One region of the Mycobacterium novum genome, then DNA from elsewhere that is predicted to be linked to it. Evidence: predicted binding sites of a transcription regulator. Region 1 holds the regulator's gene; the other holds the start of a gene.
The links. The regulator LexA, encoded in region 1, represses DNA repair genes until DNA is damaged. The targets are predictions, from matches to a motif close to CGAACANNTGTTCG.
Positions count from the first base shown of each region.

Region 1 (16,895 bases):
CCGGACGGCGAGGTGGCGGTGCATGCCCACACCGACCCGGATGCGGCGTTGGCCGCCGGGAGGCGGCTGCGCGCCGACATCGAGCAGTCGGGCGAGCCGATCGGGGTGCTGGTGCTGGCCGACGGGGCCAACACCTTGACCGCGGCGGCCCCCGGCGGACATCACCCCGCCGACGTCGACGTCCAGCGTGCCCTCGACGACGCGCTGGCCGGCGGCGATGTAGCCGGCCTGGTGGGGTTGCCGCCGCAGGTCGTCGGCCGGGCGGCGTTCGCGGCACTGGCCGGGCTGGTCGGGCACCGGCCGCGTTCCGCCACGCAGCTCTACCGCGACGCCCCCTACGGGGTGGGCTACTTCGTCGGGGTCTGGGAGCCGTGAGGCCGATCGCGGTTGTCGGGCCGACCGGCACCGGCAAGTCGCAGCTCGCGCTGGAACTGGCCGAAGGTCTGGAAAAGTCGGGGAGATCAGCTGAAATCGTGAACGCCGACGCCATGCAGCTCTACCGGGGCATGGACATCGGCACCGCCAAGCTGTCGCCGGGGGAGCGACGCGGCATCCCGCACCACCAGCTCGACGTCCTCGACGTCACCGCGACCGCGACGGTCGCCCGCTACCAGCAGGCGGCCGCCGCGGATGTCGAGGCGATCATGAACCGCGGCGCGGTACCGATCATCGTCGGGGGATCGATGCTCTACCTGCAGGCGCTGCTCGACGACTGGTCCTTTCCCGCCACCGACCCCGCGGTGCGGGCGCGCTACGAGCAGCGGCTCGCCGACATCGGAGTGGCCGCGCTGCATGCCGAACTGGCCGCCGCCGACCCGGCTGCGGCGACGGCGATCCTGCCCACCGACGGCCGGCGCATCGTGCGGGCACTCGAAGTCGTGGCGCTGACCGGCCGGCCATTCGCCGCGTCTGCGCCCACCATCGGCGTCCCCCGCTGGGACACCGCGATCATCGGATTGGACTGCGACACCGTGCTTCTCGACGAACGGCTGGCCGCCCGGACCGCGACGATGTTCGACTGCGGCCTGGTGGCCGAGGTGGTGGGGCTGCTGAAGACCGGGTTGCGCGACGGGGTCACCGCCGCCCGGGCGCTGGGCTACGCCCAGGTGATCGCCGACCTCGATGCGGGCGGCAACGGTGACGGCGCCCGCGAGCCGACCTTCATCGGGACCCGCCGCTACGTGCGCCGACAGCGGTCCTGGTTCCGCCGCGACCACCGCATCGAATGGTTGGACGGCGCCGGCGGCGGACTGCTCGACGCGGCACTGGCCGCGTGGCGGCACGTATCCTGAGCACATGCTTTTCGCCAAGGGCCACGGCACCCAGAACGACTTCGTCGTATTGCCGGACCTAGGGGTGGAACTGGACCTGACGGCCGCCGCGGTGAGCGCGCTGTGTGACCGGCGCCGCGGCCTGGGCGCCGACGGAGTGCTGCGCGTCACCACGGCCGGGGCCGCGGTCACCGCCGGCGTGCTCGACCAGCTGCCCGAGGGGGTGTCGGCCGGCGACTGGTTCATGGACTACCGCAACGCCGACGGCTCGGTGGCCGAGATGTGCGGCAACGGGGTCCGGGTCTTCGCCCACTACCTGCGCGCCGCCGGCCTGGAATCGGCCGATGAGTTCGTCGTCGGCTCGCTGGCCGGGCCGCGGCCGATCACCGTGCACCACGCCGACGACGTGCGGGCCGAAGTCACCGTCGACATGGGCAAGGCCAACACGCTGGGTCCGGGCGAGGCGGTGGTGGGCGGGCGGCGATTCGCCGGGCTCGCCGTCGACGTGGGCAATCCGCATCTGGCGTGCGTGGATCCGGCACTGTCGGCGGCCGAGCTGGCCGCGCTGGATGTGGCCGCACCGGTCAGTTTCGACCGCGGGCAGTTCCCGAACGGGGTGAACGTCGAAGTCCTGACCGCCGCCCGTGACGGCGCGGTGTCGATGCGGGTGCATGAGCGCGGGGTCGGGGAGACCCGGTCATGCGGGACCGGCACGGTGGCCGCCGCGGTGGCCGCACTGGCCGACGCCGGCGCGTCGACCGGCACACTGCGGGTCGACATCCCGGGCGGGCAGGTCCGCGTCATCGTCACCGAGGCGACCAGTTATCTGCGCGGCCCGTCGGAGCTGGTAGCCCGCGGCGACATCGCGGCGGGGTGGTGGTCGGCGCAGTGAGTCATCCCGAGCTTCCCAGCACCGGTGAACTGGCCCTCGACGACCGCACGGCGCTGCGCCGGGTCGCGGGGTTGTCCACCGAACTCGCCGACGTCTCCGAGGTCGAATACCGCCAACTGCGCCTCGAACGGGTGGTGCTGGTCGGGGTGTGGACCGAGGGCAGTGCCGCCGAGGCCGACGCCAGCATGGTGGAGTTGGCCGCGCTGGCCGAGACCGCCGGCTCGCAGGTGCTCGAGGGCCTGATCCAGCGCCGCGACCGGCCCGACCCGTCCACCTACATCGGCTCCGGCAAGGCCGTCGAGTTGCGTGAGGTGGTCTTGGCCACCGGCGCCGACACCGTCATCTGTGACGGCGAGCTGTCCCCGGCGCAGCTGACCGCGCTGGAGAAGGCGGTCAAGGTCAAGGTGATCGACCGCACCGCGCTGATCCTGGACATCTTCGCCCAGCACGCCACCAGCGCCGAGGGCAAAGCCCAGGTGGCGCTGGCGCAGATGGCCTACATGCTGCCGCGGCTGCGCGGCTGGGGCGAGTCGATGTCACGGCAGGCCGGCGGCCGGGCCGGCGGCAGCGGCGGCGGGGTGGGCTTGCGCGGCCCCGGTGAGACCAAGATCGAAACCGACCGGCGACGCATCCGGGAGCGGATGGCCAAGTTGCGCCGCGAAATCAAGGCGATGAAGCAGGTGCGCGACACCCAGCGCAGCCGGCGCCTGCACAGCGACGTTCCCTCCGTCGCGATCGTGGGCTACACCAACGCCGGCAAGTCCAGTCTGCTCAACGCGCTGACCGGCGCCGGGGTGCTGGTGCAGGACGCATTGTTCGCCACACTCGAACCCACCACGCGCCGTGGTCTTTTCGAGGACGACAGGCCCTTCGTGCTCACCGACACCGTCGGATTCGTACGGCATCTGCCCACCCAGTTGGTGGAGGCGTTCCGGTCCACGCTGGAGGAGGTCGCCGACGCCGACCTGTTGCTGCATGTGGTCGACGGCGCCGATCCCGCGCCGCTGGCCCAGATCAGCGCGGTGCGCCAGGTGATCTCCGAGGTGATCGCCGAGCGGGACGCCAAGCCTGCGCCGGAACTGTTGGTAGTCAACAAGATCGACGCCGCCGGGGACCTGGCGCTGGCCCAGTTGCGTCGCGCGCTGCCCGACGCGGTGTTCGTCTCGGCTCACACCGGCGACGGTATCGAGTCGCTGCGCCGCCGGATGGGGCAGTTGGTGGCGCCGGCCGACACTGCTGTGGACGTCGTCATCCCTTACGAGCGTGGCGATTTGGTGGCCCGGGTGCATGAACAGGGCCGGCTCACCCAAGCCGAGCACGGCGAGGGCGGCACCCGCATCCGGGCGCGGGTACCGGCGGCGCTGGCCGCCAGCCTGCGAGAATTCGGCCAGGCGTAGCAGCCGCGCGCGGCGTGTGATCGGTCACAGAAGTTTCGGGCTGCGCGCACCGGTGCGCTAGGGTCACAACCAACGCTGGCGTCAAAGGACGCCGGTACGTCGTGGAACGCTTACACGCCACCCATATCCGGTGGACGGTGCGTCCAGCACAAGCTCTTCTCGCGGCGATCGATTTTGCCCACCGGCAATCTCGCCACTTTGCGCCGCCAGTCACCCGACCTCGTCGTCATGGCTCGAGCAGCGCAACCGATGCCGGAAAGGCACCGCACTCAATGATTAAATCTGTTGTATCCTTCGCCGACCTCGGCGTGCCCGCCCCACTGGTGGCGGCGTTGCACGACAACGAGATCACCGCGCCGTTTCCGATCCAGATCCATACCCTGCCCGACACCCTGTCGGGGCGCGACGTGCTGGGCCGCGGAAAGACGGGCAGCGGCAAGACGCTGGCGTTCTCAATTCCGTTGGTAGCTGGGCTGGCCGACGTCAAGCGGCGCCCGAACCGGCCGTCGGGCCTGGTGCTCGCGCCCACCCGGGAGTTGGCCACCCAGATCACCGCGACGGTCAAACCGCTTGCGGCGGCTTACGGCTTGAAGGTCACCACCATCTTCGGCGGGGTGGCGCAGAGCCGGCAGGAGACGGCGCTGCGCGGCGGCGTCGACATCGTGGTGGCCTGCCCGGGGCGCCTCGAAGATTTGATGAAGCAGAAGCTGATCAGCCTGGACGCCGTGCAGATCACCGTGCTCGACGAAGCCGACCACATGGCCGACCTCGGATTCCTGCCGGGCGTCACGCGGATTCTGGCCGCTACGCCGCCCACCGGCCAGCGGTTGCTGTTCTCGGCGACCCTCGACAACGGAGTGGACAAGCTGGTGCGGCGCTTCCTGCACGATCCGGTGTCGCACGAGGTCGACGACGTCGCAGCGCCGCCGCCGGCCATGACGCATCACGTGTTTCACGTCGCGGGGGCGCAGGACAAGAAGGATCTGGTGCACCGGTTGGCGTCCGGCACCGGCCGCCGAATCCTGTTCATGCGCACCAAACATCAGGCCCGCAAGCTCGCCAAGCAACTGACCGAGTCCGGCATCCCGTCAGTGGACCTGCACGGCAATCTGTCTCAGCCCGCGCGGGACCGCAACCTGGCCGCGTTCAGCACCGGGGCGGCTCGGGTGCTGGTGGCCACCGACATCGCTGCGCGCGGCGTGCACGTCGATGAGGTGCAGCTGGTGGTCCACGTCGACCCGCCGGCCGAACACAAGGCCTACCTGCACCGCTCGGGCCGCACCGCACGCGCCGGTAGCGCCGGCGACGTGGTCACCGTGGTGTTGCCCGAACAGCGCAGGGACACCCAGGTACTGCTGCGCCGGGCCGGGATCACCGTCGCCCCGCAACAGGTCGGCGTCGACTCGATGCCGGTGCAAGCGTTGGTCGGCGACGTCGCCCCGTTGCAGATGCCCGCCCCCAAGGCGGCCCCGCCGCCGCGCCCCGCTTCGCCGAAGAACCGCGGATCGGGCGGCGCCCGTCGACGTCGCGCCGCGGCGCCGGGAGCCGCCCAGCGACCGGCACGGCGGGGCGGAGCGCGCCGTACCGGGGCGGACGCGCGGTAATCCGCACCGGAGACATCCAAGTGAAGTGGCCGGCTAGCGGGCCTCTGACCTCCCAACCATCCGGTTGGTCTATTGTCGTCGGAAAGTTTCCGTCGATCTCGGAGGTCAGGCGATGAGCGCCGCAGTCAAGTACCAGCGAACCCTGTTCGAGCCCGAGCACGAGCTGTTCCGGGAGTCCTACCGGGGGTTTCTGGACCGCCACGTCGCGCCGCACCACGAGGAGTGGGAGAAGGCCAAGATCGTCGACCGCGGCGTCTGGCTCGAAGCCGGCAAGCAGGGCTTTTTGGGCATGGCGGTGCCAGAGGAGTACGGCGGCGGCGGCAACCCCGACTTCCGCTACAACACGATCATCACCGAAGAGACCACCGCCGGTCGCTACAGCGGCATCGGTTTCAGCCTGCACAACGACGTCTGTGCCCCCTACCTGCTGGAGTTGTGCAACGAGGAGCAGAAGCAGCGCTGGCTGCCCAAGTTCTGCACCGGTGAGCTGATCACGGCGATCGCGATGACCGAGCCAGGCACCGGCAGTGACCTCCAAGGCATCAAGACCCGGGCGGTCAAGCAGGGCAACCACTACGTGCTCAACGGGTCCAAGACCTTCATCACCAACGGCATCCACTCCGACCTGGTGATCGTGGTCGCCCAGACCGACCCGGAGAAGGGCGCCCAGGGCTTTTCCCTGTTGGTGGTGGAGCGCGGCATGGCGGGCTTCGAGCGCGGCCGCCACCTGGACAAGGTCGGGCTGGACGCCCAGGACACCGCCGAGCTGTCGTTCACCGACGTGCATGTGCCGGTGGAGAACCTGCTGGGCCAGGAGGGTATGGGCTTCATCTACCTGATGCAGAATCTGCCGCAGGAGCGGATCTCCATCGCGATCATGGCCGCCGCGGCGATGGAGGCCACGCTGGAGCAGACGATCACCTACACCAAGGAGCGCAAGGCGTTCGGCAAACCGATCGGCAGCTTCCAGAACAGCCGGTTCCTGCTCGCCGAGCTGGCCACCGAGTCCACCGTGGTGCGGATGATGGTCGACGAGTTCATCCGGTTGCACCTGGACAAGCAGCTGACGGTGGAACAGGCCGCGATGGCCAAGTGGTACAGCACCGAGAAGCAGGTCCACTTGATCGACCGCTGCCTGCAGTTGCATGGCGGCTACGGCTACATGCGCGAATATCCGATCGCGCGGGCCTACCTGGATGCGCGGGTGCAGACCATCTACGGCGGCACCACCGAGATCATGAAAGAGATCATCGGCCGCAGCCTGGGCGTCTGATTCTTACAGACGGGGCCCTGACCTGCGTGTTCAGCCGTGGGCGGGGCCTCGTCGTCGCTATGCGGGTCGGCAACTTTTCGGCATCGGGTGGGTATCTGTTTCCGCAATATCGATGACTTCGCTTCGCAATACGGGTCGATTGCGGGAAAGTTTATGCCGGAAACATTTGCGTCGATTGCGGTGCCTGGGAGGGCTGGTGACTAGTCGGAAAGATCGGTTCGGCAAGATGGCGGTGCGCATGGCGCTCGGCCTCGCGGCGACGGTCACCGTGCTGTTGTCGATGCAGACCGCGGCGGCAACGCCCGACAGTGAGGCTCACGACGCCATCACGGCGGCATGGCAGGCGGCCGGAGGTGACGGCTCGCCGCTGGGGCCGCCCAAGGGCGACGTGCATCCGGCCGGTGTCGGCTTCGCGCAGGACTTCGCCGGCGGCACGATCTTCTTCACACCGGAGACCGGGGCCAAGGCGCTGTTCGGCGCGATCCTCGAGAAGTACGAGTCGATGGGTGGGGCGGCGACCAGCGGCCTGGGGTTCCCCAGCAGCGATGAGGTGCCGGGGCTGGTGCCCGACAGCCGGGTGGCCATCTTGTCCGGTGCCGACAACCCGGTGATCTACTGGACGGCCGAACACGGCGCCCATGTGGTGCGCGGCCCGATGAATGCGGCCTGGGACAAGCTGGGCAGCTCCACCGGAGCGCTGGGCGTGCCGGTCGACGACGAGAACTACGACGGCGCGGTGGTGACCCAGAAGTTCAGCGCCGGTGCGCTGTCCTTCGACGGCGCGACTCGGACGTTCACCACGGTGCCGCCGGAGTTGGCGGCCCAGCTGGCCGAGCTGCAGGTTCAGCTCGATCCGACCGCGGCCATCGACCAGGCGTGGCGCGCCACGGGCGGCGCATCGGGCTCGCTCGGGGCCAAGCAGGGCGACCAGTACGTGGTCGGCAGCGACGGAGCGGGCCAGGATTTCGTCCGGGGCAAGGTCTACTTCGCCCCGGCCACCGGGGCCTACGCGTTGGACGGCGACGTCCTGGCCAAGTACGAGTCGCTGGGCGGCCCGGCCGGCAGCGATCTGGGCTTCCCGATCACCGGCACGGCTGACGGTGCCATCGCCGGGAGCAAGTTCGCGTCGTTCGCCGCCGACGACGACCCGGTGATCTTCTTCAGCCCCGACAACGGCGCCTTCGTGGTGCGCAGTGCGATGAAGGCGGCCTGGGACAAGCTCGATGGTGCTTCAGGAAAGCTCGGCGCCCCGGTGGGCGACCAGACCGTCGACGGAGACGTGGTCTCGCAGAAGTTCACCGGCGGGACGGTGTCGTGGAACCAGGCGAACAACGCCTTCAGCACCGAGCCGGCCGATCTCGCGCCGGCGCTGGCGGGCCTGCAGATCCCCGGCATGAACCTGCCGAACGGCAGCACGGCGACCACGACCGGTACCGGCACCGAGACGCACTGGAACTGGTTGTGGGTGCTGATCCCGGTCGCGGTGCTGGCGGTGCTGGGGGCGCTGGCGGGCGCGGCGATGTGGTGGCAGCGGCGCCGGCCGGCTCCGTCGTCCGCACGCCCGCCGGTCGCGGTGCCCGCGCCGGTCAGTGACGACTACGACGACGATGACGAGCAGTGGGCGCACCATGAACAGCTGGACCACGAGGGCACCGTCCGGCTGCCGAGCCGCTACGGCAGCTCGTCGTCGTTCGGTGCGGCGCCCGAGGCCGAGGCGCTCGGTCAGCCGCTACCGGAGGCGCCCTGGCTGCGCTACGGCGAGGCCGAGGCCGACAACGAGCCGGACGACGATGACGACGCCGACACCGCGCCGACGCGGGTGGTGACCGAGGAGGACCTGGGAACCGGTCGGCACGCGGTGGGGCACGGGGCGTCGGCCACCGACTCGGGCGCCTTCGGATCCTCGACGCCGTCACGTGGCTTCGGCTCCGGCCAGCGCAGCTTCGGGGCCGGGGAGTCGGCGCATCCGGTGATGCACCTGCCGCTGGACGACCCCTACCAGCAGCCGGACGGCTACCCGATCAAGGCGAACATCGGCTCGGGGCTCTACTACACGCCGCAGAATGCGCTGTACGACGACACGCTGGCCGAGATCTGGTTCGCCACCGAGGAGGCGGCCCGGCTCAACGGGTTCACCAGGGCCGGCTGATCACCGCAGCGGCAGGGGCGTGTGCTCGTCACTGTCGGTGCGGGGCCCGAAGATCCGTCGCTGATCCTCGGTGATGGCGACGTCGTCGATGCTGGACTCGCGGCGGCTCATCCGGCCGTCGTCGGCGAACTCCCACAGTTCGTTGCCGTAGCTGCGCCACCACTGGCCGGTCGCGTCACGGCTTTCGTACTGGTAGCGCACCGCGATTCGGTTGTCGTGGTGGCACCACAGCTCCTTGCGCAGCGCGTAGTCGCGTTCACGGGCCCACTTGCGCCGCAGGAACGCGACGATCTCGGCGCGCCCGGTGACGAACTCGTCTCGGTTACGCCAGACCGAGTCGTCGGTGTAGGCCTGCGCCACCCGTTCAGGGTCGCGGGTGTTCCAGGCGTCTTCGGCGGCTCGGACCTTACGGCGCGCCGACTCCGCATCGAAAGGTGGGCACGGGCCGAACATGGTGATCTCCCTCGGTGATTCGTTACGGTGTCAGCCGTGCCAGTGCCTCGGCTGCCGGAACGATGTCATGGATGCGCCGGCTGGTCTCGCCGGCGTAGAGCGCTGACCGGTCCACTGCGGCCGGGTCCATTCCGGCCAACGGCAATGCCGGGGTGTAGAGCGGCACGGCTGTCCGCTGCGCGGCCAGGATCGTCCCCAGCGCGCCCAGCGGCATCAGCCGCCCCAGCGGCGCACCGATCCGGTTGAATGCCCGCACCGCCGGCGGACCGAGTTCATCTCGCGCACACCAGCGTTCGGTGAGGACATTGGGAACGACCCGGTGGGCCAGCGGCCAGCCCACCCCGAACAACATGGTGCGGATGGTTCGTTGCGCATCCAGCACCTTCTGCTTGTAGCCGGGGTGGGCGCGCGACTCCTCGGTGAGCAGAAAGCGGGTCCCGGCGACCGCCCCCACGGCACCGGCGGCCAGCAGCGCCCGGACGTCGTCGGCATCGGCGACCCCGCCTGCTGCCAGCACCGGGGCGCCGTCGGCGGCACCGAGCACCTCAGGCAACGTCACACTGAGCGGTCGATCGGCCACCAGGTGGCCGCCGGCCTCGACGCCTTGGGCCACCAGACCGTCAGCGCCGGCAGCCAGTGCCCGGCGGGTCTGGGCGACATCACCGGCGGTGCACAGCACCGGGATTCGCGCGGCCCGCAGCGCGGCGATCCAGCGCGCGGGAGCGCCGTCGTGAAACACCACCAGGGCGGCACCGGCCGCGATGCACGCGTCGATATGGGCCCGGCGGACGAACGGCACCAGCAGATTGGCTGCCACCGGGCGCCCGCCGGCCAGCGCCACGGCGCGGCGCAGCTCGGTGGCGAAGCTGCGCGGATCGCTGAGCCCGACGGTGCCCAAGCCACCGGCCGCCGATACCGCGGCGGCCAGCTCTGCGCCGGCCACCCCGCCCCCCATTCCGGCCTGCACGACCGGGGCGCTCAGTCCCAGTGACTCCAGCAGGCTCACCGGTGACCGCGCCTTGGTGCTCGGACGGTGACACAGCACCGCCGCTCCGACGGGGTCAGCGTGGCCCGCCGCGGCGGTTCGCCGGTGCCTTCCAGCATGCCCTCGATCAGTTGCAGGTTGAGACCGCACACCGCCTCGGTGTAGCGACGCGCCAGTCGTTCGAACGGACAGTTGCGCAGCTCGATGTCGCCGGCGTCGTTGACCGCCGGCTCGTAGCCGAATTCCCGGAGGGCCTGCCAAACGCCGTGTTCGCTCGCCTCGGCCCGGCCCGCCCGGCGGGCCGCCGCCGAGACCGCCGAGCGCACCGCCCCCGCGTCGTCGTCGGCCATGGCGGTGACCAGCAGGTCGGCCAGCAGCCGGTAGTTGCGGGGCGGCACACTCACCGACAGCTCGTCCCGGGTGCGGGCATAGCGCTTGGCGGGGCGCCCGGCGCCGGGACCGGAGCGGCCGGCCGGCCGCGCGTAGCTCACCGACAGGATCCCGGCCTCGGCCAGCTTGTCGAGGTGGTAGGCGGCCAGTGTGCGGCTGATGCCGGCGGCGGTCGCGGCCTGCTCGCGGGCTACCGGCTCGTCGCACGACGCCACGTAATGATAGAGCCGCTGCCGTACCGGATCGTCCAGGCTGCTCAACCGGGTCAGCGGATCCGGGTGGCCGCGGCGGGGGTAGCTCATCGTCCCAATGTAACACCAAAAATAATTGACAAATAGGGTCTGACGCCGCCAATCTGAACGCAACGATGATCGTCGATGGAGGATTGAGATGTCGGTAGCCGTCTACGCCGAGCTGCGAGTCGCCGATCGGCCGGTGCCGGACCTCGAGGCCGCCGAGCGGGCCGCCGCGGCGCTGCTGCACGCGCTGGGCATCTCCACCGCCGGCGAAGCGCTTCGGAACACGCCACGGCGGATGGCGCGGGCCTACGCCGAGATGTTCACCCCGACGCCCTTCGAGGCCACCACCTTCCCGAACGAGGAGGGGTACGAAGAGCTGGTGCTGGTGCGTGACATCGGGTTCCGGTCGGTCTGCGAGCATCATCTGCTGCCGTTCACCGGCACCGCCTGTGTCGGCTACCTGCCCGGTGACCGGCTCCTGGGCCTGTCCAAGCTGGCTCGGGTGGTCGATTACTTTGCCTGCCGGCCGCAGGTGCAGGAACGGCTCACCAAGCAGGTTGCCGACTGGCTCACCGACCACCTGCAGCCGCGGGCCGTCGGGGTAGTGATCCGCGCCGAGCACACCTGCATGACGTTGCGCGGCGTGCACGCCGGCGGGTCCACGACCGTCACCTCGACCCTGTCGGGCACGCTGCGAAGCGACGACCGTTCCCGCCGGGAGTTCTTCTCGCTGGCCGGCATCGGCAGCACCGGGTAGCCGCCGAATTGCCCCGTCAGACTTTGCGGATGACGGTGACGACTTTGCCCAGCACCACCGCGTCGTTGCCCGGAATCGGGTCGAAAACCGGGTTGTGCGGCATCAGCCATACCTGACCGCCGGTGCGCTTGAAGGTCTTGACGGTGGCCTCGCCGTCGATCATCGCGGCGACGATGTCGCCGTTGTCGGCGACGTTCTGCTGGCGAACCACCACCCAGTCGCCGTCGCAGATCGCGGCGTCCACCATCGACTCACCGACCACCTTGAGCAGGAACAGCTCGCCTTCGCCCACCAACTCGCGGGGGAGTGGGAAGACGTCCTCGACCGCCTCCTCGGCCAGGATCGGGCCACCGGCCGCGATCCGGCCGAGCACCGGAACGAAGGTGGGTTCGGGCAGCGCATCCGAGCCGGCGACATCGCTGCGCGGCGCCGCGTCGGAGCCGGTCGACTCCTCCGGGCCGCGGACGTCGACGGCACGGGGCCGATTGGGGTCACGGCGCAGATAGCCCTTGCGCTCGAGCGTGCGCAGCTGGTGGGCGACCGACGACGTCGACGTCAGGCCGACGGCATCGCCGATCTCGCGGATGCTCGGCGGGTAGCCCCGCTCGCTCACCGAGGCGCGGATGACGCTCAGAATGGTGCGCTGCCGCGCGGTAAGCGTCGAGTCGGGCGCTGGCGCTGTCTTGCTGCTGTCGCTCATAGGGGCGAATCTAGTCGCCTTGCCGACATTAATCAAACATGTGTTCGAGGTGTGTCGGGCGCACGTTCGAACCGCCGGTCGGCTGTCGGACCCTTTCGCTAATGTTTTCGACAACGAATCGATCACATGTTCGGAAATCGAACATACAATCGATTACTATTCGAACAGTCGAGCGAACAGGGTCGCCGACGCCGAGTGAGGGAGAACCGCACATGATGCTCATCGACACGTTCGCTCCGACGTTCGACCCGGCCGAGCGCGCGCCGGTGGGGCCCCGGCGGCGCCCCGTCACGTCAGGGCGGGCGCACGCGGTTCACACCCGCCCCGCGCGAGTGGTGCGGTCGCGGCCGGACGGTGCGCCGCTGTCGCATCGCGGTACCGGTGTGCTGATGTCGCGCACGGCGCATCGGCCCCGCCCCACCAAACCGATCACGCCCGCGACGACCGTGGTGCTCGCCCTGATCGCCGCGGGAATCACGGTGTGGCTCGGTCTCATCGCCCAGTTCGGTGCGACAATGGCCGACGGCGGGTCCGCGGTGCCCGGCGAGCTGGGCGTGGTGCGGGTCCAGAGCGGCGAGACCCTGCAGCACCTGGCGGCCCGGGTCGCACCCGACGCGCCGACGAGCCAGGTCGTCGACCGGATCCGCGAGCTCAACAGTCTCGAGTCGGCGGCGCTGGGTGCCGGCCAGACGCTGATCGCGCCGATCGGCTGAGCGGCCGTCGATGTCCGGCCGGTCGCGGCATGCGGGCAGCACGGCGCGCCGCCCGGCACCCGCGCAGGTACGCTCACAGTTGTCCCAGTGGCCGGGTTTGCCGCAACGCGTGCAGGTGTCCGGCTCTCGGCACGGCGAAGGAGCGGCCATGCATTGCCCGTTTTGTCGCCATCCAGACTCCCGGGTGGTGGATTCCCGCGAAACCGACGAAGGCCAGGCCATCCGCCGCCGTCGGTCCTGCCCGGAATGCGGGCGGCGCTTTTCCACCGTGGAGACCGCGGTACTGGCGGTGGTCAAGCGCAGCGGTGTCACCGAGCCGTTCAGCCGCGAAAAGGTCATCAGCGGGGTGCGCCGGGCGTGTCAGGGCCGCCAGGTCGACGACGATGCGCTGAATCTGCTGGCCCAACAGGTAGAGGACGCGGTGCGGGCGGCGGGCTCACCGGAGATCCCCAGCCACGAGGTGGGATTGGCGATTCTGGGTCCGCTGCGCGAACTCGACGAGGTCGCCTACCTGCGTTTCGCCTCGGTGTACCGCTCGTTCTCGTCGGCGGCCGACTTCGAGCGGGAGATCGAAGCGCTGCGTGAGCACCGCCAGGTGCCCACCACCGGTTGAGGCTCGCGGCGCCGCGGCACGCACTACGCTGGCCCAATGGCACCAGAGCTGCACCCGAACCTTGTGGAGCTGGCACCGCTGCTGGGCACCTGGTCGGGCCGGGGACGCGGGGTATACCCCACCATCGCCTCGTTCGACTACCTCGAAGAGGTGACCTTCTCCCATGTCGGTAAACCGTTTCTGGTCTACGGCCAGAAGACGAAGTCGGCGGCTGACGGACTGCCGCTGCACGCCGAGACCGGCTATCTCCGGGTGCCCCAACCCGGCCGGATCGAGTGGGTCCTGGCGCACCCGAGCGGCATCACCGAGATCGAGGTGGGCAGCTACAGGGTGACCGCGGACGGTATCGAACTCGAGATGTCGGCGCCGACGATCGGGCTGGCTCCCACGGCCAAGGAGGTGACGGCACTGAGCCGCCGCTACCGCCTCGCGCGTGACGAGTTGTCCTACACCCTGGACATGGGAGCCGTCGGGGAGCCGGCGCAGAACCATCTGACCGCCGCGCTGCGGCGAACGGGGTAGGCCCGCCCGTCAGGCGGTGCCGTCGTCGCCGCGGTCCTTCCTGGCCTCCTGGGCCAGGAACCGCTCGAACTCGGCACCGAGTTCGTCGGCGCTGGGCAGCTCCTCGTCGCGGGCCAGCAGCGAGCGATTCTCCTGGGCGGCGATGAAGGCGTCGTACTGGCGTTCCAGCGCCGTCACCACTTGCGCCACCTCGGCGCTCGCCTCGACCTGTTCGTCGATCTTGGCCCGGATATCGGCCGCGGCCCGGCTGAGTTCGGTCAGCGGCAGCTGCAACGAGCCGGTTTGTGCCGCCTGCCGCAACAGTGCCTCGGCGGCCTCGGGGTAGTCGGTCTGTGACACATAGTGCGGCACGTGCACGGTGAACCCGACCACCTCGTGGCCGTGCTGGGCCATCCGGTACTCCAGCAGGTTGGACGCACTGCCCGGGACCTGCACCTCGGCGATCCACGGAGTGAAGTCGGCGATCAACTCGCGGTTGTTGGAGTGCGCCGTCAGCGTCACCGGGCGGGTGTGCGGGACCGCCATCGGGATGGTGCCCAGCCCGATGGTCCGCCGCACGCCCAGCCGCTCGGCCAGCAGCCGGACCGCGGTGATGAACCGCTCCCACTTGAGGTCCGGCTCCATGCCGGCCAGCAGCAGAAACGGCGTCCCCGCACTGTCACGCAACGCGTACAGGCTCAATTCGGGTTCGGCGTAGTGGGTGAAGTGGTCGGTCTTGAACGTCATCACCGGCCGGCGGGATCGGTAGTCGAGCAAGTCGTCGATGGCAAACGACGCCACCAGTTCACTGTCGAGGGCGGTCTTGAGGTGGCTGGCCGCCAGCCGGATCGCATGGCCGGCGTCGGAGAAACCCTCCAGCGCGTGGATCAGGACCGGACCTTCGCCGTCCGGCGATGTCAGCTGCGGCGCCGGAACCTCAAGTTCGTACATGCCGCCCTGCTGGGCCTGGTAGTGCCGGTCCCGGTCGGAGCCGGTGTCCGGGTGCTCGGCCATTGCCTTCGCCTCCTCGTCGTGCGGATCCCGATGCGGATCGCGCGGTCCATTTTCCCTTACGTCAGGCCGCACCGGAAAACGGTGCGCGGATGTCATCGAAAACGCCCGGTCACCCCGGCCCCATTCCCGACGGGATCGGAGTTCGCCCAACGAGGAATTCCCGCCTCGGCGGCTGCCCACACCCCCGAGCAGCAGTCGGCTCACAGTTGCCGGTTCATCCACAATGCGGTCGCAGACGCCACGTGGGCGCGCTCCGATGACGGTGGGCGTCGTCAACGTTGCTGCCATGACGACGAAGCAACCCGAATTCACTCTGAACCGCCCGGCAGCGCTGATTGCGGCGCTGCCGGCCATCCTCGGCTTCGTGCCGGAGAAATCCTTGATCCTGGTGTCGGTCGACGGCGGCGAGTTGGGCTCGGTGCTGCGGGTCGACCTGTCCGACGGCATCGCTGACACCGTCGGCCAGCTCGCCGATGTCGCCGCGGCCGCCGCCCCGGCCGGGGCCATCGTGGTGATCGTCGACGCGGCAGGGGCGTGCTGCCCGGTCTGCAACGACGAGCACCGCCGACTGGTCGACGCGCTGTCGCAGGAGTTGTCGCGCAACGACATCGCGCTGCTCGGCGCGCACGTGGTCGACCGGGTGGCGCACGGTGGGCGCTGGCACTGCATCGATGGCTGCGGCGCGGGCGGCCCGGTCGACGACCCGGAGGCCTCTCCGCTGGCCGCTGCCGCCGTGCTGGAGGGCCGGCGGCTCTATCGGCGCCGGGCGGATCTGCAGGCGGTGATCATCCCCGACGACGCGGCGCGCCGTGCCGCGGTGGCAGCGGTGATCGACGATCATGCGGCGGACCGGGCCGCAGCGAGCCAGGCCGATGGACGTCGCCAGGCCCGCCGCGACGTCGAGCAGATGCTGGCAGCCGTCGCCGCGCTGGCCGCCGGCCGGGAGCCGAGCGAACCGGAGCTGGCCCGGCTGGGATGCTCGCTGACCGACGTGCTGGTACGGGACACGCTGTGCGCGTTGGCCATCAGCGAGCACGCCGCCGACGCGGAGACGCTGTGGTCGATATTGGCCCGCACGCTGCCCGAGCCGTGGCGGGCCGACGCGCTGGTGCTGCTGGCGTTCAGCGCCTATGCGCGCGGTGACGGACCGCTGGCAGGGGTGTCGCTGGAGGCAGCGTTGCGCTGCATGCCGGACCACCGGATGGCGGGTCTGCTCGACACCGCGCTGCAGTCGGGATTGCGGCCCGACCGGATCCGCGGGCTGGCTGACACCGGTTATCGGCTGGCCGGCCGGCTCGGTGTGGCGCTGCCGCAGCGGCAGGGTTTCGGTCGACGGGCCGGCTGAGACGAACCGGTCAGACCTTCTGGACCTTGACGGCGTGTGCCATCGCGTACGGCAGGCTGACGTCGGTGTGGCCGGGCATGACGATCGTCACGCCGTCCTCCGCGTCGGCTTCGACGGTCACCCGGGCGTTGGGCACCACACCGGCGTCCTTCAGCCGGGTGATCAAGTCGATGTCACCCTGGACGTGTTCGGTGAGCTGGCGAACCACCACGGCCACCGGCGAGCCGGCCGGCAGCTCGGTCAATCGCACCAGGTCGGTCTCTCGCGGCCCGGCGTCCGAGCCGAAGCCGAGGTCCGGCAGGCCGGGAATCGGGTTGCCGAACGGTGAGGTCGTCGGGTTGTCGAGCACCTTGACCAGGCGGCGCTCGACATCCTCGCTCATCACGTGCTCCCAACGGCAGGCCTCGGCGTGCACCTCTTCCAGCGGCAGCCCGATGATGTCGACCAGCAGTCGCTCGGCCAGCCGGTGCTTGCGCATCACCGAGACCGCCAGGGCGCGGCCCTTCTCGGTGAGTTCGAGGTGACGGTCACCGGCCACCCGCAGCAGGCCGTCGCGTTCCATGCGAGACACCGTCTGGCTGACGGTCGGGCCACTTTGC
Region 1 covers NZ_AP022562.1:3,782,122-3,799,016, forward strand. The annotation lists gene G6N19_RS17780 (class III extradiol ring-cleavage dioxygenase family protein) at 1-375, shown strand, start outside; gene miaA (tRNA (adenosine(37)-N6)-dimethylallyltransferase MiaA) at 372-1,292, shown strand; gene dapF (diaminopimelate epimerase) at 1,297-2,163, shown strand; gene hflX (GTPase HflX) at 2,160-3,560, shown strand; gene G6N19_RS17800 (DEAD/DEAH box helicase) at 3,833-5,164, shown strand; gene G6N19_RS17805 (acyl-CoA dehydrogenase family protein) at 5,277-6,437, shown strand; gene G6N19_RS17810 (LGFP repeat-containing protein) at 6,634-8,586, shown strand; gene G6N19_RS17815 (nuclear transport factor 2 family protein) at 8,587-9,039, opposite strand; gene G6N19_RS17820 (NAD(P)H-dependent flavin oxidoreductase) at 9,062-10,045, opposite strand; gene G6N19_RS17825 (helix-turn-helix transcriptional regulator) at 10,042-10,716, opposite strand; gene folE (GTP cyclohydrolase I FolE) at 10,805-11,410, shown strand; gene lexA (transcriptional repressor LexA) at 11,427-12,110, opposite strand; gene G6N19_RS17840 (LysM peptidoglycan-binding domain-containing protein) at 12,323-12,823, shown strand; gene nrdR (transcriptional regulator NrdR) at 12,972-13,436, shown strand; gene G6N19_RS17850 (peroxynitrite isomerase) at 13,473-13,958, shown strand; gene G6N19_RS17855 (proteasome assembly chaperone family protein) at 13,968-14,951, opposite strand; gene G6N19_RS17860 (DUF4192 domain-containing protein) at 15,238-16,296, shown strand; gene G6N19_RS17865 (metal-dependent transcriptional regulator) at 16,307-16,895, opposite strand, start outside.

Region 2 (4,895 bases), 720 kb from region 1:
GCACCATCCAGTGCAGATGCAGTCCGATGATGTGTTGCCAGACCAGCACCGATATCCCGAATGAGGTGCCCAGCGACAACAGCACGGTGCCGACGATCACCGCCGAGGCCACGATCGCCCGGGTGATCAGCAGCATGATGATGAAGATCAGGCACAGCGAGGCGATGCCCGCGATCATCAGGTCCCAGGCCGACCCGTCCTTCATGTCCTTGAACATGGCCGCGGTGCCGCCGAGGTAGACCCGGGAGCCCTCCAGCGGGGTGCCCTTGAGCGCCTCGTGCACGGCGTTCTTGATCGGCACGATGTGGCTGACGCCCTCCGGGGACATCGGATCGCCCTCGTGGCTGATGATGAACCGCACCGCATGCCCGTCGGGGGACAGGAACATCTTCATGCCGCGCTTGAAGTCGGGGTTGTCGAACGCTTCGGGCGGCAGATAGAACGAGTCATCGTTCTTGGAGTCGTCGAACGCCTTGCCCATGGCGTTCTGGCCCTCCATCATCTTCTCCATCTGCAGTTGCAGGCCCTCCATGGTGGACTGCATCTTCAGCTGGGTGGTCCGCATGTTCTCCATGGTCTCGATCATCGGCGGCATGATCTCGAGCATCTTGGGCATCAGCCGAGCGAGGTTGTCGATGTCGGGCAGCACCAGCTCGAAGTCCTCGGTCATCGCGTCGATGCCGTCCATCATGTCGAAGATGGACCGGATCGACCAGCAGATCGGGATGTCGAAACAGTGTGGCTCCCAATAGAAGTAACTGCGCATCGGGCGCCACATGTCGTCGAAGTCGGCCATCTCGTCGCGCAACTTCTGGATGTCGCCGAGCATGATGTGCATCTTTTGGGCCATGGCGTCGGTGGTCACCGACATCTCCCGGGTCACTTCCAGCATCGCCTTCATGCTGTCGACGGAGACCTGCATGTCCTCGCCCATTTTCAGCATGTTTCGCATGCTGTCGAGCTGGTACTTCATGTTCAGCTGCTGAGTGGTGCCCTGCATGCTGATCGCGAACGGGATCGTGGTGTGTTCGATCGGGGTGCCCAGCGGCCGGGTGATGGTCTGCACCCGCCCGACGCCCGGTACCTCGAACACCCGCTTGGCAATTCGGTTGATGACCAGGAAGTCAGCCGGGTTGCGCAGGTCGTGGTCGGCCTCGATCATCAGCAGTTCCGGGTTCATCCGGGCCTGGGAGAAGTGCCGGTCGGCGGCGGCGTAGCCGATGTTGGCCGGCACGTAATCCGGCATGTACTCCCGGTCGTTGTAGTTGGTCTCATACCCCGGCAGGGTGAGCAGCCCGACCAGGCAGACCCCGGTGGTGGCCACCAGCACCGGTCCCGGCCAGCGCACGATCATCGCGCCGAGCCGCCGCCAGGCGCGGATCCGCATCGCCCGCTTGGGCTCGAGCATCCCGAAGCGGCTGGCGACTGCCACCACGGCGGCGCCGAAGGTCAGCGCCGCGAACGTCACCACCACCATGCCGATCGCCAGCGGGACACCCAGTGACTTGAAGTAGGGCAATCGGGTGAAGGACAGGCAGAAGGTCGCACCGGCGATGGTCAGCCCCGAGCCCAGGATCACGTGCGCGGTGCCGTGATACATGGTGTGGAACGCCGACTCCTTGTCCTCGCCGAGCGCTCTGGCCTCTTGATAGCGGCCGAGCAGGAAGATCGCATAGTCCGTCGACGCGGCGATGGCCAGCGTCACCAGCAGGTTCACCGCGAACGTCGACAGCCCGATGATGTTGTAGAAGCCGAGCACGGCCACGATGCCGCGCGCGGCGCTCAACTCGAACACCACCATGCCCAGCACCAGCAGCACCGTGCCGATCGACCGGTAGAAGTTCAGCAGCATCACGATGATCACCGCGAACGTCAGCGCGGTGATCACCTTCAGGCTCTTGTCGCCGGCGATGTGTTGATCGGCGTTGAGGGCGGCCCCGCCGGTGACGTAGGCGTGCACGCCGGGCGGTGCGGGGGTGTCGGCGATGATCTTCTGGACGGCCTTGACCGAGTCGTTGGCCAGCGTCTCGCCCATGTTGCCGGCCAGGTAGACCTGCACGTAGGCGGCCTTGCCGTCCGGGCTCTGCGACCCCGCCGCGGTCAGCGGGTCACTCCAGAAGTCCTGGATGTGCTCGACGTGCTCGGTGTCGGCCGCCATCTTGGCGACCAGCTCGTCGTAGTACTTGTGCGCCTCATCGCCGAGCGGCTGGTCGCCTTCGAGGACCACCATCGCCGAGCTGTCGGACTTGAACTCATCGAAGGTCTTGCCGATGCGCATCATCGAGATCATCGACGGGGCGTCTTTGGGGGCCATCGATACCGCGCGCATCGCGCCGACCTCGTCGAGTTGCGGCACGATGACGTTCACCACCACGGTGATGGCCACCCAGATCAGAATGACCGGCACCGCCAGCCGGCGGATCCATGTCGCGATGGCGCCGCGGTGCGGCGGCTGCGCCGCCGGCAGCGTTTCGGTCGGGGTGTCGTCGCTGATGTGTTTGCTCATCCTGATTTCACAATGCAGAAGGTCTGGGCGCTCACGGGGCTGCTGGAGACGCGTTCGTCCTTGAGCTCGCCGTCGATGGTGACCCGGCAGCCGATGGTGCTGCCATCACCTTGCGCGACGATGTTGGGGCTCACCGCCGGGTTGGTGGTCGACAGGGTCAGCGACCACGGCAGGCTGGCGCCGTCGACCCGCTGCGGCGTTGCCTCCAGGTCCAGATAGTTGATGTCGGCGTAGGTCCCGTCCGGACTGAAGATGTCGTAGACCACCACCTTGGGGTGGAACGGCTTGGTGTCCTCGAACGGCGCGGCGCTGCTGCCGCTGTCATCACCGCCGAAGTAGCCGCGAATGCGATGCACGACGAACCCCCCCACCAAGAGAACCATCACGATGAGCAGGGGTAACCACGCGCGTCTGACAACGCCGAACATGAAAGCAGTGGGCCTTTCGCATCGTGTCGGAACCTGACACAGATTAGTGCATCAAAGTTCTTTTTCACACTCCACCCAAGCGTCTCGTACATATGTTCGATAGATTGTCGGGTATGGGCTGGGGAAGCGGCCCGCCGAGCTGGGCGGAAATGGAGCGAGTGCTCGATGGTAAGCCTCGTCACACCCGTGGTGTGTCGGCTGATCGCGAGCCCACGGAGCCGCGGCCCGAGCGCCCGCCGCCGCGCGGCCCGACGGTTCCCTATGCCGAGTTGCACGCGCACTCGGCGTACAGCTTCTTGGACGGGGCCAGCACCCCGCAGGAGCTGGTCGTCGAGGCCGCCCGGCTGGGCCTGCGGGCGATCGCGCTGACCGACCACAACGGGTTATACGGGGTGGTGCGGTTCGCCGAGGCGGCCGCGGAGCTCGCCGCCGCGGGGCAGGAGATCGCCACCGTTTACGGCGCCGAGCTGTCGCTGGGGCCGGGCGCGCGCACCGACGACCCGGACCCGCCCGGCCCGCACCTGCTGGTGCTGGCCCGCGGCCCGGAGGGCTACCGGCGGTTGTCGCGGCAGATCGCCGCCGCGCACCTGGCCGGCGAGAAGGACAGGCCGCGTTTCGATCTGGACGTGCTGACCGAGGCGGCCGACGGGCACTGGCACATCCTGACCGGATGCCGCAAGGGCCACGTCCGCCAGGCGCTGGCCGCCGGCGGGCCGGATGCCGCGGCCACGGCGCTGGCCGACCTGGTGGACCGGTTCGGGGCCGCGCGGGTCAGCGTCGAGCTGACCCGGCACGGCGATCCTTACGACGACGAGCACAATGCGGCGCTGGCCGCGCTGGCGCCCCGGTTCGGGGTCTCGGTGGTGGCCACCACCGCTGCGCATTTCGCCGGGCCGTCGCGGGCGCGACTGGCGATGGCGATGGGGGCGATCCGCGCCCGACAGTCCCTGGATGCCGCCGCCGGCCGGCTGGCCCCGCTGGGCGGTTCGCATCTGCGTTCCGGCGCCGAGATGGCCCGGTTGTTCGCCGCGCACCCGTCGGCGGTGCCGGCGGCGGCCGAGCTCGGCGAACGATGCGCGTTTCCGCTGGCGCTGATCGCCCCGCGGCTGCCGCCGTTTGCCGTCCCGGACGGACACACCGAGGACAGCTGGCTGCGGCGGCTGGCCCTGGCCGGCGCCGAACAGCGCTACGGCCCGCCCTCGGGTGCCCCGCGTGCTTACGCTCAGATCGAGCGTGAACTGGAAGTCATTGCGCAGCTGGGCTTTCCGGGCTACTTCCTGGTGGTGCACGACATCACCCGGTTCTGCCGGGACAGCGACATCCTGTGCCAGGGCCGGGGGTCGGCGGCGAACTCCGCGGTCTGCTACGCCCTCGGCGTCACCGCGGTCGACCCGGTGGCCAATGAGCTGCTGTTCGAGCGGTTCTTATCCCCGGCCCGCGACGGCCCACCCGACATCGATATCGACATCGAGTCGGATCGGCGCGAAGAGGTGATCCAGTACGTCTACGACAAATACGGCCGCGACCACGCCGCCCAGGTCGCCAACGTCATCACCTACCGGGGCCGCAGCGCCGTGCGGGACATGGCCCGCGCGCTGGGTTACTCGCCGGGGCAGCAGGACGCCTGGAGTAAGCAGCTGGGCCGCTGGGGCTCATTGCACCGCGCCGAAGACGCTGATATCCAAGGTATTCCCGGCCCGGTGATCGACCTGGCCACCCAGATCGCCGACCTGCCACGGCATCTGGGCATCCACTCCGGCGGCATGGTGATCTGTGACCGCCCGATCGCCGACGTGTGCCCGGTGGAATGGGCGCGGATGCCCGGCCGCAGTGTGCTGCAGTGGGACAAAGACGACTGTGCGGCCATCGGTTTGGTGAAGTTCGATCTGCTGGGGCTGGGCATGCTCTCGGCGCTGCACTACGCGATCGACCTGGTTGCCGAGCACAAGGGCATCGAGGTG
Region 2 covers NZ_AP022562.1:3,067,939-3,072,833, forward strand. The annotation lists gene G6N19_RS14220 (MMPL/RND family transporter) at 1-2,506, opposite strand, end outside; gene G6N19_RS14225 (MmpS family transport accessory protein) at 2,503-2,934, opposite strand; gene G6N19_RS14230 (error-prone DNA polymerase) at 3,048-4,895, shown strand, end outside.
Region 2: G6N19_RS14230 (error-prone DNA polymerase) is a predicted target of LexA. The motif match lies at 3,020-3,033, and genes of this name have one in related genera.